2 regions of the Dorea sp. 210702-DFI.3.17 genome follow, and region 2 is predicted to be linked to the other one. Evidence: predicted binding sites of a transcription regulator. Region 2 holds the regulator's gene; the other holds the start of a gene.
What was found. The regulator NrdR, encoded in region 2, represses ribonucleotide reductase genes. The targets are predictions, from matches to a motif close to CACAANATNTTGTG.

Region 1 (6,658 bases), on a different contig from region 2:
GACTGTATCGAATTTTTTCAGAGATTCATCCAGATAAACAGGGATTCCTTCTTTGATGCCAAATGGGCATACACCGCCCGGAGCATGTCCGATAAAATCTTCCACATCATCAAACGGAATCATCTTTGCCTTTGTGTGAAAAGTATCTTTATACTTATGATTGTCTACCCTTGCAGTACCCTCTGCTAGAATCAGAATCGGTGTATCACTGACCAGAAAAGATAATGTCTTCGCAATCATGCCAGGTTCTACGCCAAGCGCTTCTGCCGCAAGCTGTACTGTTGCACTGGAATCTTCCAGTTCAATGATATGGTCTTCGTAACCTTTTTCTTGTAAATATTTTTTTGCTTTTTCAAATGACATAGTAAAAGCCTCATTTCGTAATTATTCGATAGCTGATTTTTCTGAGAAACTGGTAAATAATATTAGCTCTCTGTTGACATCAGCATATTTATTGTATCATAAAAATGCTTAGAGGAAAGTACTAATTATTGCATACTTATTTTAAATTTTCTATTGCATTTAATTACGTTATTATGTTACACTACATCTACATCAAATTTCGAGCATTATAAAAAGCTCTGGACATCTGCCAGAGCTTTTATTGTCACTGTTTCTTATTCCATTCTGTTCTTGTTCTCTCTCCATACCGTTTTCGTAAAAATTTCTTTCCTATTCCTGCTTAAATCCTTCTCCGACAACTTCATTGGATTCCATAATGATCGTAAATGCTTTCGGATCTATCTCTTTTACCATTCTTTTTATCGTATACATCTGCTTGTTATTGCATGCACACATGACCACGTCTTTTTTTTCACCACTATAGCTTCCTACTCCTTCCAGAATCGTTGAGCCACGACCTGCGTATTCATCAATCTGTTCTGCCACTTCTTTTCCTTGCTTTGTTACAATCAATGTCATCTTACCTTCATCAATTCCATACATAATACGATCCATAACCGTCGCCATAAGATATGTCACAAGGATTCCATAAATCAGTCCGTCAACTTCTTTGAATACCAGTGCACTTCCAAGGATGATCGTACAGATATCCAGACCGAATGTGATCATACCGAGTGTCATGTGTGGTTTTGCTTTCTTGATGGACATACTGATAAAATCCTGTCCTCCGGTAGAGGAACCTCGCATAAAAATCAGCGCAAATCCGATTCCGCATAATACACCCATGCAAAGTGCAGCCAGAAGTCTGTTCCCATTGTACACCGGAAGCATCGGTGCAACATAATCTGTCAATATCGACCAAATCAGAGTTGTTTTTACTGACTTTAGGAAAAATGTTTTTCCAAGATATTTGTAACAGAAAATGGTGACCGGGATATTCAGAAGTATCATCCCTGCACCAACTGGAATCTTAAACAGATGATACAGTATGATTGCAATTCCGGAAAATCCTGCTACCGGGAAATTCGCATTCAGCGCAAAATTATAAATTCCAACTGCGCCAAGCATTCCTGCTGCTAGATCCACCAGAAGATCAATCCCTAATTCCTTCCAGTCAAATTTTTTCTTTAACATCTACATTTCCTCCTCTTATCTTTCATCTGATATCATAGCTTCTCTCAAAAAAAGAACAGACACAAACTATATATTCTATAATTCGCATCTGCTCTTGTATTATAATTTCATTTCACGAAGATTTAAAATTCTCTGATTACTGCTTCCCCGAAACTGTAATGTAATATCCTTCAAATCTTCTACAAACGGACCATCTACCAGTACATCTATATAAGACAACATCTCATCCGTGACTTCTGTATAGGCTCTTCCACCTGGTATCAGATCTTTGTCATATACATACCCGGAATAACTCCAGATATTCTTCTTTGGATACATTTCCCGGACTTTTTTTAAGAGCTTTACAAGTTCTCTTTGATTCTCCGGTTCAAATGGTTCTCCGCCAAGAAGTGTAAGTCCTGCAATGTATGGATGATTCAATGCATCCAAAATTTCTTTTTCCGTCTTCTCAGTATACGGATTTCCATAATGAAAATCCCATGTTTCTGCATTAAAACAACCTTTACAGTGATGACGACATCCCGAGACAAACAATGTCACTCGAACTCCCGGACCATCTGCTATATCATATTTTTTTATTTCTCCATAATTCATATAAAATTCCCAGCCTTTATTCTTTCCAACTAATCTGCAAATTTTAATGCAAAATCCGGGAACCGTAAAATTTCATACTTTAACTCCGCAATTTGCTTTTACAGATGTAAGACTCTATCCTTAATCTCCTGTGTTCTTCCCTGATTCCAGAACTGTGTTCCGATATATCCACATGTTCTTCTGGCTACTGACATCTTATCCTGATCACGGTTCCCACAGTTCGGGCACTCCCAGATAAGCTTTCCACTTTCGTCTTCTTTAATCTGAATCTCTCCATCATAACCACAGATTTCACAGTAGTCACTCTTTGTATTCAATTCTGCGTACATAATATGCTCGTAGATGAACTGCATCACAGAAAGGACTGCCGGAATGTTCTGCTGCATATCCGGGACTTCAATATAGCTGATTGCTCCTCCTGGTGACAGTTTCTGGAACTCTGCCTCGAACTCCAGCTTGTCAAATGCATTGATTGGCTCAGATACATGTACATGATAACTGTTCGTAATATAATTCTTATCTGTAACTCCTTTGATGATTCCGAATCTCTTCTGAAGACATTTTGCAAACTTGTATGTGGTAGACTCCATCGGTGTACCATATACAGAATAGCTGATATTCTCAGCAGCTTTCCACTGGGCACATTTGTCATTCAACCTCTGCATAACTGCCATTGCAAATGGTCTGGCTTCCGGATCTGTATGCGTCTTTCCAAGCATGCGCATGCACATCTCATAAAGGCCTGCATATCCAAGAGAAATGGTTGAATATCCGCCATATAGAAGCTTATCAATGGTCTCACCTTTTTTCAGTCTTGCCAATGCACCGTACTGCCAGAGAATCGGTGCCACATCTGAAATAGTTCCAAGAAGTCTCTCATGACGGCAACGGAGTGCTCTGTGGCATAACTCCAGTCTCTCATCAAGAATCTGCCAGAATCTGTCCATATCTCCTTCTGCGGAACATGCTACATCTACCAGGTTAATTGTAACAACACCCTGATTGAAACGCCCGTAGAATTTATGCTTTCCGTTTGGAAGCATCTGAGAATCCTCTACTGTCAGGAAAGATCTGCATCCCATACATGGATAAACTTCACCTTTTTTCAGTTCCTTCATGATCTTTGCAGAAATGTAATCCGGAACCATACGCTTTGCAGTACATTTTGCCGCAAGCTCTGTCAGATACCAGTACTTAGAATCTTCTGTAATATTATCTTCATCCAGGACATAAATCAGTTTCGGGAATGCCGGTGTGATCCAAACACCCTTCTCATTCTTAACGCCTTGCATTCTCTGTTTTAATACTTCTTCAATGATGAGTGCCAGATCCTGTCTTGTCTGACCGTCTTCCACCTCATCCAGATACATGAATACGGTAACAAACGGTGCCTGTCCGTTACATGTCATGAGTGTGATAAGCTGGTACTGGATTGTCTGAATTCCGCTTTTTACCTCTTCTCTCAGACGGCAGTCTGTCAGTTTGTCAATGATTGCCTCATCCAGACTCTCCCCACATGCTTTACGTTCAGAGATAACAATATTACGGATTTTCTTACGGCTGATATCCACAAATGGTGCAAGATGTGCCAGTGTAAAAGACTGTCCTCCATATTGATTACTTGCGACCTGTGCTACAATCTGAGTCGTCACATTACACGCTGTAAAGAAACTGTGTGGTTTTTCGATCATTGTCTCACTGATGACGGTTCCGTTCTGAAGCATATCTTCCAGATTGATCAGATCACAGTTGTGCTCTTTCTGTGCAAAATAATCTGAATCATGGAAATGAATGATTCCCTGTTCATGTGCTTCTACAACCTCTTCCGGAAGAAGTACACGCTTGGAAAGGTCTTTACTTACTTCTCCTGCCATATAATCTCTCTGCGTGGAGTTGATCACTGGGTTCTTATTGGAATTTTCCTGATTGACTTCTTCATTAATGTTATCAATCAGTGCAAGGATCCCGTTATCTGTTGTATTGGACTTTCTTGCCAATTCACGTTTATAACGGTAGCGCACATACTTCTGTGCCACTTCATAGCCACGCATTCCCATAATTCCAGTCTCTACCATATCCTGAATATCTTCTACATGTATAGCGTGAGTTGATTTTTTTACCTGTCCTGCAATATCATCTGCAATTGCCCGGACCTGGAATTCATTCAGTTTGTAAATATTATCAACTTCTTCATTAGCTGCGCGGATTGCATTCTCGATCTTTTCCAGATCAAAGCCGACTTCCTCTCCATTTCTTTTGATTACTTTCGTCTTCACTAACATCTTCATGTCTCACGCCTTTCTTATATATCTTTGTTCTTCTGCTTTTCGGATCCACCACAACATCTTGTGTTCCACAATTCACACTCACTCCGTTAAGAAACTATTTAGTTTCTTCAAAATCACAAGATATTGTGTTCCGCCCCATTATATTACTACAAAATATGGCGTTTGAAAAGCATTATTTTAATTTTAACATACTTTTATAAGTATACCTTTTTCTGTCCATTTTTTGCCCATTTTGTCTGTTAAAGATCAAATAATGACAACTGATTGGACTCCGGAAGGTCTCCTAAAAGTCCTAAATCTGCCATGTAATCTACAACCGTCTTACTTGCTTTCGTACGGTTTCTAAAATCATCTTTGGACAGATATGGACCATCTTTTGCCGCTTCCTCCACCGCTTCTGCAGCCTTCTCTCCCATTCCGTCAATGCTGGAAAACGGTGGCATCAGCTTTCCGTCTATGATGCTGAATTTTGTTGCTTTTGCGCGATAAATGTCGATTGGCAGAAACTCATATCCCCTCGCATACATTTCCTGAACAATATGCATGTCCTTCATTGTATCCTGTTCTTTTTTACTGAGAGAATCAGACCGTCTTGTATAATCATCAATATAGTATTGCAGTTTTTCCTTGCCCTGACACATAATTTCATAAGAAAATGCATCTGCACGGATTCCAAAATATGCTCCATAGTATGCCAGCGGATAATTTACCTTACAATAGGCGATACGATATGCCATCATGACATAGGCTGCCGCATGGGCTTTCGGAAACATATATTTAATTTTCTCACAAGAACCAATGTACCACTCTGGCACATCATGTTCCAACATATCTTTTTTATACTCCGGCCAATCTTTACATTTTCCTTTTGCAACGGTACCTTTACGCACTCGCTCCATGATCGTGAAGGATTCCTCACTATCCAGTCCTTTGTTGATCAGATATGTCATAATATCATCTCGGGTACAGATTGCTGTAGAAATGGTTGCCTTACCGCTCTTGATCAGATCCTGCGCATTGTTCAGCCATACGTCCGTTCCATGGGACAATCCGGAAATACGAATCAGATCTGAAAGTGTCTGTGGTTTTGTATCTACTACCATCTGGATTACGAAATCCGTTCCGAACTCCGGAATTCCAAGACATCCTACCGGACATCCCCCGATATCATCTGGTGTGATTCCAAGTGCCGATGTATCATGGAATAAAGACATTACCCCCTGATCATCCAGAGGGATATCTGTTGCTACAAATGGATGATCCGTCTCATTGTACTCATTTTCCATAGCAGGCGAACTGATATATGCCTCAAGTGCCTTGATCATGGTTGGATCATCATGACCCAGAATATCCAATTTTAACAAGTTGTGGTCGATGGAATGATAGTCAAAATGTGTCGTAATAATATCAGTCGTCATATCATTTGCCGGATGCTGCACCGGAGTGAATGAGTTGATATCTTCCCCGTGAGGAAGTACAATGATTCCTCCCGGATGCTGTCCGGTACTTCTGCGGATACCGGTACATCCCTGAACAATCCTGTCAATTTCGCAAGTTCTCTTTCTTGTTCCCCGCTCTTCAAAATAGTTCTTTACATACCCAAATGCTGTCTTATCCGCCAACGTACCAATCGTTCCGGCACGGAACGTCTGTCCGGCTCCGAAAATGATTTCCGTATATTTATGGGCATTACTCTGATAATCTCCTGAGAAGTTCAGATCAATATCTGGCTCTTTATTTCCTTTAAATCCAAGGAATGTTTCGAACGGAATATCAAATCCATCTTTTACAAGCCTGGTTTTGCACACCGGGCACTCCTTATCCGGCATATCCCATCCACAGCCCCCTGCGTAAGCCCGTACTTCTTCGGATTCAAAATCACTGTAGTGGCACTTCGGGCAATAGTAATGTGGGCTTAATGGATTTACCTCTGTAATTCCAGCCATGGTCGCAACAAAAGAAGATCCTACCGACCCACGGGATCCTACAAGATATCCGTCCTCGTTAGATTTCCACACCAATTTCTGTGCGATAATATACATAACGGCGAATCCGTTGGAAATAATGGAATTAAGCTCACGTTCCAGACGCTCTGTAACAATCTCCGGAAGCGGATCTCCATACATAGAATGTGCCTTGTTATAACATATTTCACGAAGCGTTTTATCTGAATCTGGAATGACCGGTGGACACTTATCCGGGCGGACTGGTGATATTTTTTCCACCATATCCGCAATCAT
Region 2 (6,658 bases):
GCATACTGCATACTTGTAGCCTCTGTATGATGGTTCAGACGTCTTGGGCTCCAGTAATCCTCAAGCTGTGCAAGATCCAGATAGTTACTTGGGATTCCTGCAAGTGAACCGTTTACATCATCTGCTGTACGGATTCCTTTCTCTACTTTCTTTCTCTTCTTAACAATCTCTTCAATCTGCTCATTGTATGTAATCAGTGCAGAACCTGAAGGTGCTGAAATACATTTCTGTGTACCGGAGATACATGCGGATAACTTCCAGTCGTCAACGTGTACTTCTGCTCCACCAAGTGTTGCAACTGCATCTACAATCAGAAGTGCACCATATTTCTCACAGATTTCACCAATCTCTTTCAATGGCTGCATCATAGATGTAGAAGTCTCACCGTGGATAAATGCAACGGCTTTGTAGCTGTCTTTCTTTAATGCCTCTTCAATCTCTTCCGGCTCAAATACAGTTCCCCATTCTCTCTCAAGAAGTGTGATATCTGCTCCACATCTCTCCAGAATCTCTGCAAGCAGATATCCAAAACGTCCGAATGCAGGAATCAAGACTTTATCTCCCGGACAGATTGCTCCTGTCAGAACTGTCTCAAGACCTCCTCTTGATGTGGTATCTACAAGATATGTCATTTTATTTTGTGTCTGGAACACATAGCGCTCCATCTCCATTGTCTCATTCATAAGTGCTGTAAATTCCGGATCGAACTGTCCGAGAATGTGTGCGCCCATTGCGCGAAGTACGCGAGGATCTGCTTCAACTGGTCCCGGTGTCATAAGTGTGCGTGGTGATGGATTAATCTCTTTAAATTTCATGTCTGTCATCCTCTCTTTTCATGTGTTGTTTCTGTTATTTTTTCCTGTTTTTTTCTTAGAAATCCATTGGAAAGATGCTTTTAAACATTCTTCTGAAAGCATCTGATATTGGAAATTTTATTCCTGATATCGAAAAAAGAGGTGCAAAAAACCAATAAGCTTGTTCCCCCCATTGGATTTTTCAACCTCTTTTTAATGACATTATTATACCCACAAATTCCCTATATTTCAAGAGAAAATGCGATTTTGAGAGTTAAAACCCAAAACCGCATTTTAAAATTTAAAGTTACTTTATATCCAATTCCACCGGGCAATGATCTGATCCCATAATATCTGTCAATATCTTCGCGTCTTCCAGTCTGTCTTTCAGACTCTCGGATACACAGAAATAGTCAATTCTCCAACCTGCATTCTTGGCTCTTGCACTAAATCTGTAAGACCACCAGGAGTAGATACCTGTCTGCTCCGGATAAAAATACCGGAATGTATCTACAAATCCGGCATTCAGAAGCTCTGTGAATTTCTGACGCTCTTCATCGGTAAATCCGGCATTTTTCCGATTCGTCTTTGGATTCTTCAGATCAATCTCTGTATGCGCTACATTCAGATCACCGCAGAAAATAACCGGTTTTGTCTCTTCCAGCTTTTTCAAGTATGTAAGAAAATCTTCCTCCCATTTCATACGATAATCCAGTCTTGCAAGCTCGCTCTGGGAGTTTGGTGTATACACAGTAATAAAGTAAAAATCTTCAAACTCCAATGTGATCACACGCCCTTCCTGGTCGTGCTCCTCGATTCCAAGTCCGTAGCTTACGCTGATTGGTTCCTGCTTGGTAAATATTGCTGTCCCCGAATAACCTTTTTTCTTCGCATAATTCCAGTACTGATGATATCCCGGTGTGTCCAGTTCAAGCTGTCCTTCCTGCATCTTCGTCTCCTGAATGCAGAAAATGTCTGCGTCCGTCTCCTGAAAAAAATCCATAAATCCTTTTCCGGCACATGCACGAATACCATTTACATTCCATGATATAAATTTCATTTTAGTCTCCTGTGTTCTTGTCTTCTATTTTTGTCTTCCATTTTCAAAATTGACAGTAACGGCATTAGTAATACACTTTTCTTAAAAACAGACCCCTTGCCGGTGCCAGAAATCCTGCCAGGCTTCTGTCTTCTGCTGCAATGACGACCGGAATCATAGAGGCTTCACGCTCTCCTGTTCCGACCTCCAGAAGTGTGCCTGTCATAATCCGGACCATATGATACATAAACCCGGTTCCATAATAAGTAATACGGAGCTTTTCTCCATTACTTACAATTTTAATGTTGGTAACCCTGCGGACTGGATCCTTATTCTCACTGTCATCCGTAAAGCTTGTAAAATTCTTCGGTCCAATCATATAATCTGCTGCCTCGCGCATTGCTTCGATATCCAGCTTATGTGGATAATGATAGCAATATCTTCTGGAAAATACATCTGGTTTTTCTCGGCAGTCAATATAATATTCGTACTTCTTGCCTTTTGCACTTTTTCTCGCATGGAACCCATTTTTCATCAGTTCCACTTTCATGATCCGGATATCTTCCGGTAAATATCTATTAATGGAATCCTTCAATTCCTTTACATCGTAAAGCTTGGAGAGCTGTACGCTTGCAACCTGTCCACGTGCGTGAACCCCTGCGTCAGTTCTCCCGGAGCCATCTACACGGACTCTGTATCCGACCAGTTTTCCAATGCTCCACTCTAATATATGCTGAATTGTATTATCTGTCGTCGCCTGTCTCTGCCACCCCTGATAGCGGGTGCCATCATAAGAAATTGTTAATTTGTATGTTCTCATTTTTCTTCCTTATCTAATATCTTCTTTAGCTCGTCCATAAAAGTATTCACATCTTTAAATTCACGGTATACAGATGCAAATCTTACATATGCTACTTCATCCAGGTCTTTCAGTTCGTCCATGACAAGTTCGCCGACCACACTGCTCGGAATTTCCTTTTCTTCCAGACTGAATACCTTTGTCTCTATATTGTTCACCGCCTGCTGGATCTTCTCTGTCGGCACCGGACGCTTATAGCATGCCCGGATAATTCCGTTTTCAATCTTCTGACGGCTGTACTGTTCTCTGTTGTTATCTTTTTTTATAATTATAAGAGGGATTGTCTCTATCTTTTCATAAGTTGTAAAACGCTTCCCACATATATCGCAGGCACGTCTTCTTCGAATGGAGCTTCCGTCCTCTGCAGGTCTGGAATCAATTACTTTTGTGTCAGGATTTCCACAATATGGACATTTCATATTCTTTCGCGCTCCTTTTCCTAATCTTTCCTTATTAGTATATCTTGTGGCGTACGAGAAGTCAAACCACTATTACTCCCATTTCCCGGACTTTTTCTTAAATTTTTCTTATTTTTTCTCATGCATTTCTACCAGTATGACATCTGGTCCGATTTTGCAAATGCATTTGTAAGGAATGATATATTCGGAGCCGTCACAGAAGAAGTTACAGAACTTTGATGTCTTTGGAATAATGATTGCTTCGATCTGTCCACATTTTTCGTCAAAGACAAAATCTACAATGTAGCCTAATTTTTTACCGTCACAGGCGTTGATGACTTCTTTTCCTTGAAAATCGTTCAGGCGCATATTCATCATCCACATATATTTTTAATATAATATATGCAGTAAGAATGTCGAGGTCCTTCATGGATTTATCAGATTTTTTCTTCAAGAATCACTTAAAATCTTGCCAATTTTAACCCACTCATGTATGATTAAAGGTAGAATACTTTTAGCAGGAGGCTATACTATGAAGAAACGAGTTGTTGTCGCTTTAGGACACCGGGCACTTGGAACAACATTGCCGGAACAGTTAGAGGCAGTGAAAAAATCAGCGAAAGTAATTGCCGATCTCATCCAGAACGGATATCAAGTAGCTATTACACACAGTAATGCACCTCAGGTCGGAATGATACATACCGCATTGAATGAGTTTGCAAAGCAGCATGAAGATTATACAGCAGCACCTATGTGTATCTGTTCAGCTATGAGTCAGGGATATATCGGTTATGATCTCCAGAACAGCATTCGCGAAGAGCTTTTAGACCGCGGGATTTTCCGCACAGTCAGTACCATTCTTACCAGTGTTGTTGTGGATCCTTATGATGAGGCATTCTATACACCAACCAAAGTTCTCGGCCGTTATCTGAATGCAGAAGAAGCTAATCTGGAGCGGAAAAAGGGAAATTATATCGTGGAAGAGCCGGGAAAGGGATTCCGTCGAATCGTATCTGCACCGAATCCAGTCAGCATTGTCGAGATTGATGCAATCAAAGCCCTGTTAGATGCAGATCAGGTTGTTATCGCATGTGGCGGTGGGGGAATTCCGGTACTTGAGCAGGACAATCATCTCAAAGGAGCCAGCGCTGTGATTGAAAAAGATCTGACTGCCGGTAAGATGGCAGAAGAGACAGATGCTGATATGTTGATCATTCTGACAAGTGTTGAAAAAGTTAAGATCCATATGGGACGTGCCGATGAAAAAGACCTTGGCGAAATTACAGTCGATCAGGCTAAAAAATATATGGAAGAAGGACATTTTGGAGTTTACAACATGCTCCCGAAATTCAATGCTTCCGTAAACTTTGTAGAAGGCAGAGAAGGCAGAAGTGCACTCATCACTTCTTACGATAAATTAAACGAGGCGCTGGAAGGAAAGACCGGAACATTGATTCGTTAGATTCCATCTTGAATTTAAAAATGTTTTTAAAAGAAAAGTATGGTTGATAACAAAATCTCTCTCAATTGTTATCAACCATACTTTTTTGTCTATTCCTTTAATCCATATCCTGGGATTCCATCATTTCGAGACGTTCCACTGCCTCTGCAATGTTCATCTGTTCAATGGCCTTTTTTTCTTCAATCCTCATAAGTTCCAGACGCTTTACACGCTTGTCCAGTTCATTTTCTGTCAGATAATGATACACACTTTTGGGAACAAACTGTTTCCACTCCTGATCTGTGGCGATAAGCTCTCGTACTTTTGATCCAGTAATTCCTTTCTCTTCTTCCGTTTTTCTCCAAAGAATATTCACATCCAGGTCAAGGCTTCGTAAAATCTTGTACTTTTCCTCATCCCAGGCATCAAACATTCCTACATAGTATACTGCTTCTTTTGGTGTATACTGTGCGATATACTCCGGCATGCTGATCGGGAATGGAATAAAATCATACTCTTTCGCAGGCACATTAAATTCTTCCATTGCACCGCGGATCATTTCACACCGCTCAAAATAGGTCAATGGATTCCCTGCTTTCGTTCCTCTGTTCTCATCATGCACCGTATCCCGCGTGTGAGCTCCATCCGGATTCGTGATTCCGATATATAATTTGTCGCAACGCATCTTTGCTGCAAGAATATACTCCATATGTTTCAGGTGAAGCACCTGAAATCTTCCATTTACAATTCCCGTTCTTGTCATTTGTATACCCGTTTCCTTTTTATTTTCCAATTAAATGTAATACTTCTTCTTTACTGATCAGTCCAAGCTGCTTTCCTGTCACTTCTCCGTTTTCAAATACAACAAGCATCGGAATGGACACAACCTTATACTGTCTTGCAAGATCCATGCACTGGTCTACGTCCACTTTGCAAATCTTTACGTCATCTACTTCTGCTGCCACTTCTTCAATAACCGGTCCAAGCATCTGACATGGTCCGCACCAGCCGGCCCAGAAATCAACCAGTACCTTTCCTTCTGCTTTCAATACTTCTTGTTCAAATGTATCTCCTGTTACATGTACAACTGCCATATATGCTTACCTTCCTTTCATCTATTCATTATCTGCACAGATTCATTTTTTATAACTGCATCTTTGTGCAGCCTGTCTGTACTATATTTTCTCTGACTTCATCTTAACGGCCGACACTTACTCTGTCAAGGTATTCCCCGACCATCCGAAATTCATCTTCGTAAATACAGTTCGGCATCGTGCCGTCATGAACTTTCTGCCTGCACTCCTCGTAATCCATCCAGCGAACCGCTTCCACTTCTTCTTTCTGTAATTTGAGGTTTTCAATCTCCACCGGTTCTGTGTATACATAGACTGAACTAAGTTCTCTGTCCCGAAACATTTTCCCATAAAATTCTGCCTCAAATGCTCCGTAATGTACACCTATATAATGAAGTTCTTCCGGTTTTGCCTCAATATCAAGTTCTTCTTTCAGCTCGCGAATGGCTGACTCAAGGATCTCATCTCCGGCGTCCACATGTCCTGCGGAGGATATATCATAGCTGCCTGGATTGGAATCTTTTGTCTGACTGCGCTTCTGTAAAAGAACGTCATAACCACTCTTCTCATTCGGACGCACAATCCACATATGCACTGTCGCATGCAGACTTCCTTCACGGTGCGCAACCACTCGCTCTCTCACAATTCCGGTTTTACTGCCGTCTGGATTTAAAATATCAAAAAGCTCCATTGGCTTTCCATTCAACACTGCTGACACCAGTGTATCATGGCCATCATAGACAAGCTTCAGTGAGAAGAATGGCTCTTCATCTGCAAGAAGCCGTAAAAATATCCGGTCGCCTTCCCAGATATTTAGTTTCAACACGTCCTCTTTTTTCACCCATTCCAGTTCACCTTCATCGCATGCTATGGGTTTTCCTTCGAATTCATCAGCAGTAAACAGATGCATATACTCTGTCACACCATTTCCGGATACAAATGTCACAATCCCACGGAACCGATAAGAAGTCAATGTATATCCTGTCTCCTCTTTCACTTCACGAAGCACACACTCTTCTGGACTTTCATCTGCTTCAAAATGTCCGCCCACACC

Region 1: nrdD (anaerobic ribonucleoside-triphosphate reductase) is a predicted target of NrdR. The motif match lies at 4,533-4,546, and genes of this name have one in related genera.

Annotation. Positions count from the first base shown of each region.
Region 1 is NZ_JAJCNB010000010.1:62,794-69,451, forward strand. Features, by position in the region: gene LI149_RS07370 (YbaK/EbsC family protein) at 1-363, opposite strand, end outside; gene LI149_RS07375 (YitT family protein) at 673-1,536, opposite strand; gene nrdG (anaerobic ribonucleoside-triphosphate reductase activating protein) at 1,636-2,130, opposite strand; gene nrdD (anaerobic ribonucleoside-triphosphate reductase) at 2,229-4,418, opposite strand; gene LI149_RS07390 (PolC-type DNA polymerase III) at 4,658-6,658, opposite strand, start outside.
Region 2 is NZ_JAJCNB010000008.1:12,263-18,920, reverse strand. Features, by position in the region: gene LI149_RS06380 (alanine--glyoxylate aminotransferase family protein) at 1-815, opposite strand, end outside; gene LI149_RS06375 (exodeoxyribonuclease III) at 1,102-1,854, opposite strand; gene truA (tRNA pseudouridine(38-40) synthase TruA) at 1,919-2,653, opposite strand; gene nrdR (transcriptional regulator NrdR) at 2,650-3,111, opposite strand; gene LI149_RS06360 (YlmC/YmxH family sporulation protein) at 3,220-3,459, opposite strand; gene arcC (carbamate kinase) at 3,623-4,552, shown strand; gene LI149_RS06350 (nicotinate-nucleotide adenylyltransferase) at 4,650-5,324, opposite strand; gene trxA (thioredoxin) at 5,314-5,625, opposite strand; gene LI149_RS06340 (NUDIX domain-containing protein) at 5,729-6,658, opposite strand, start outside.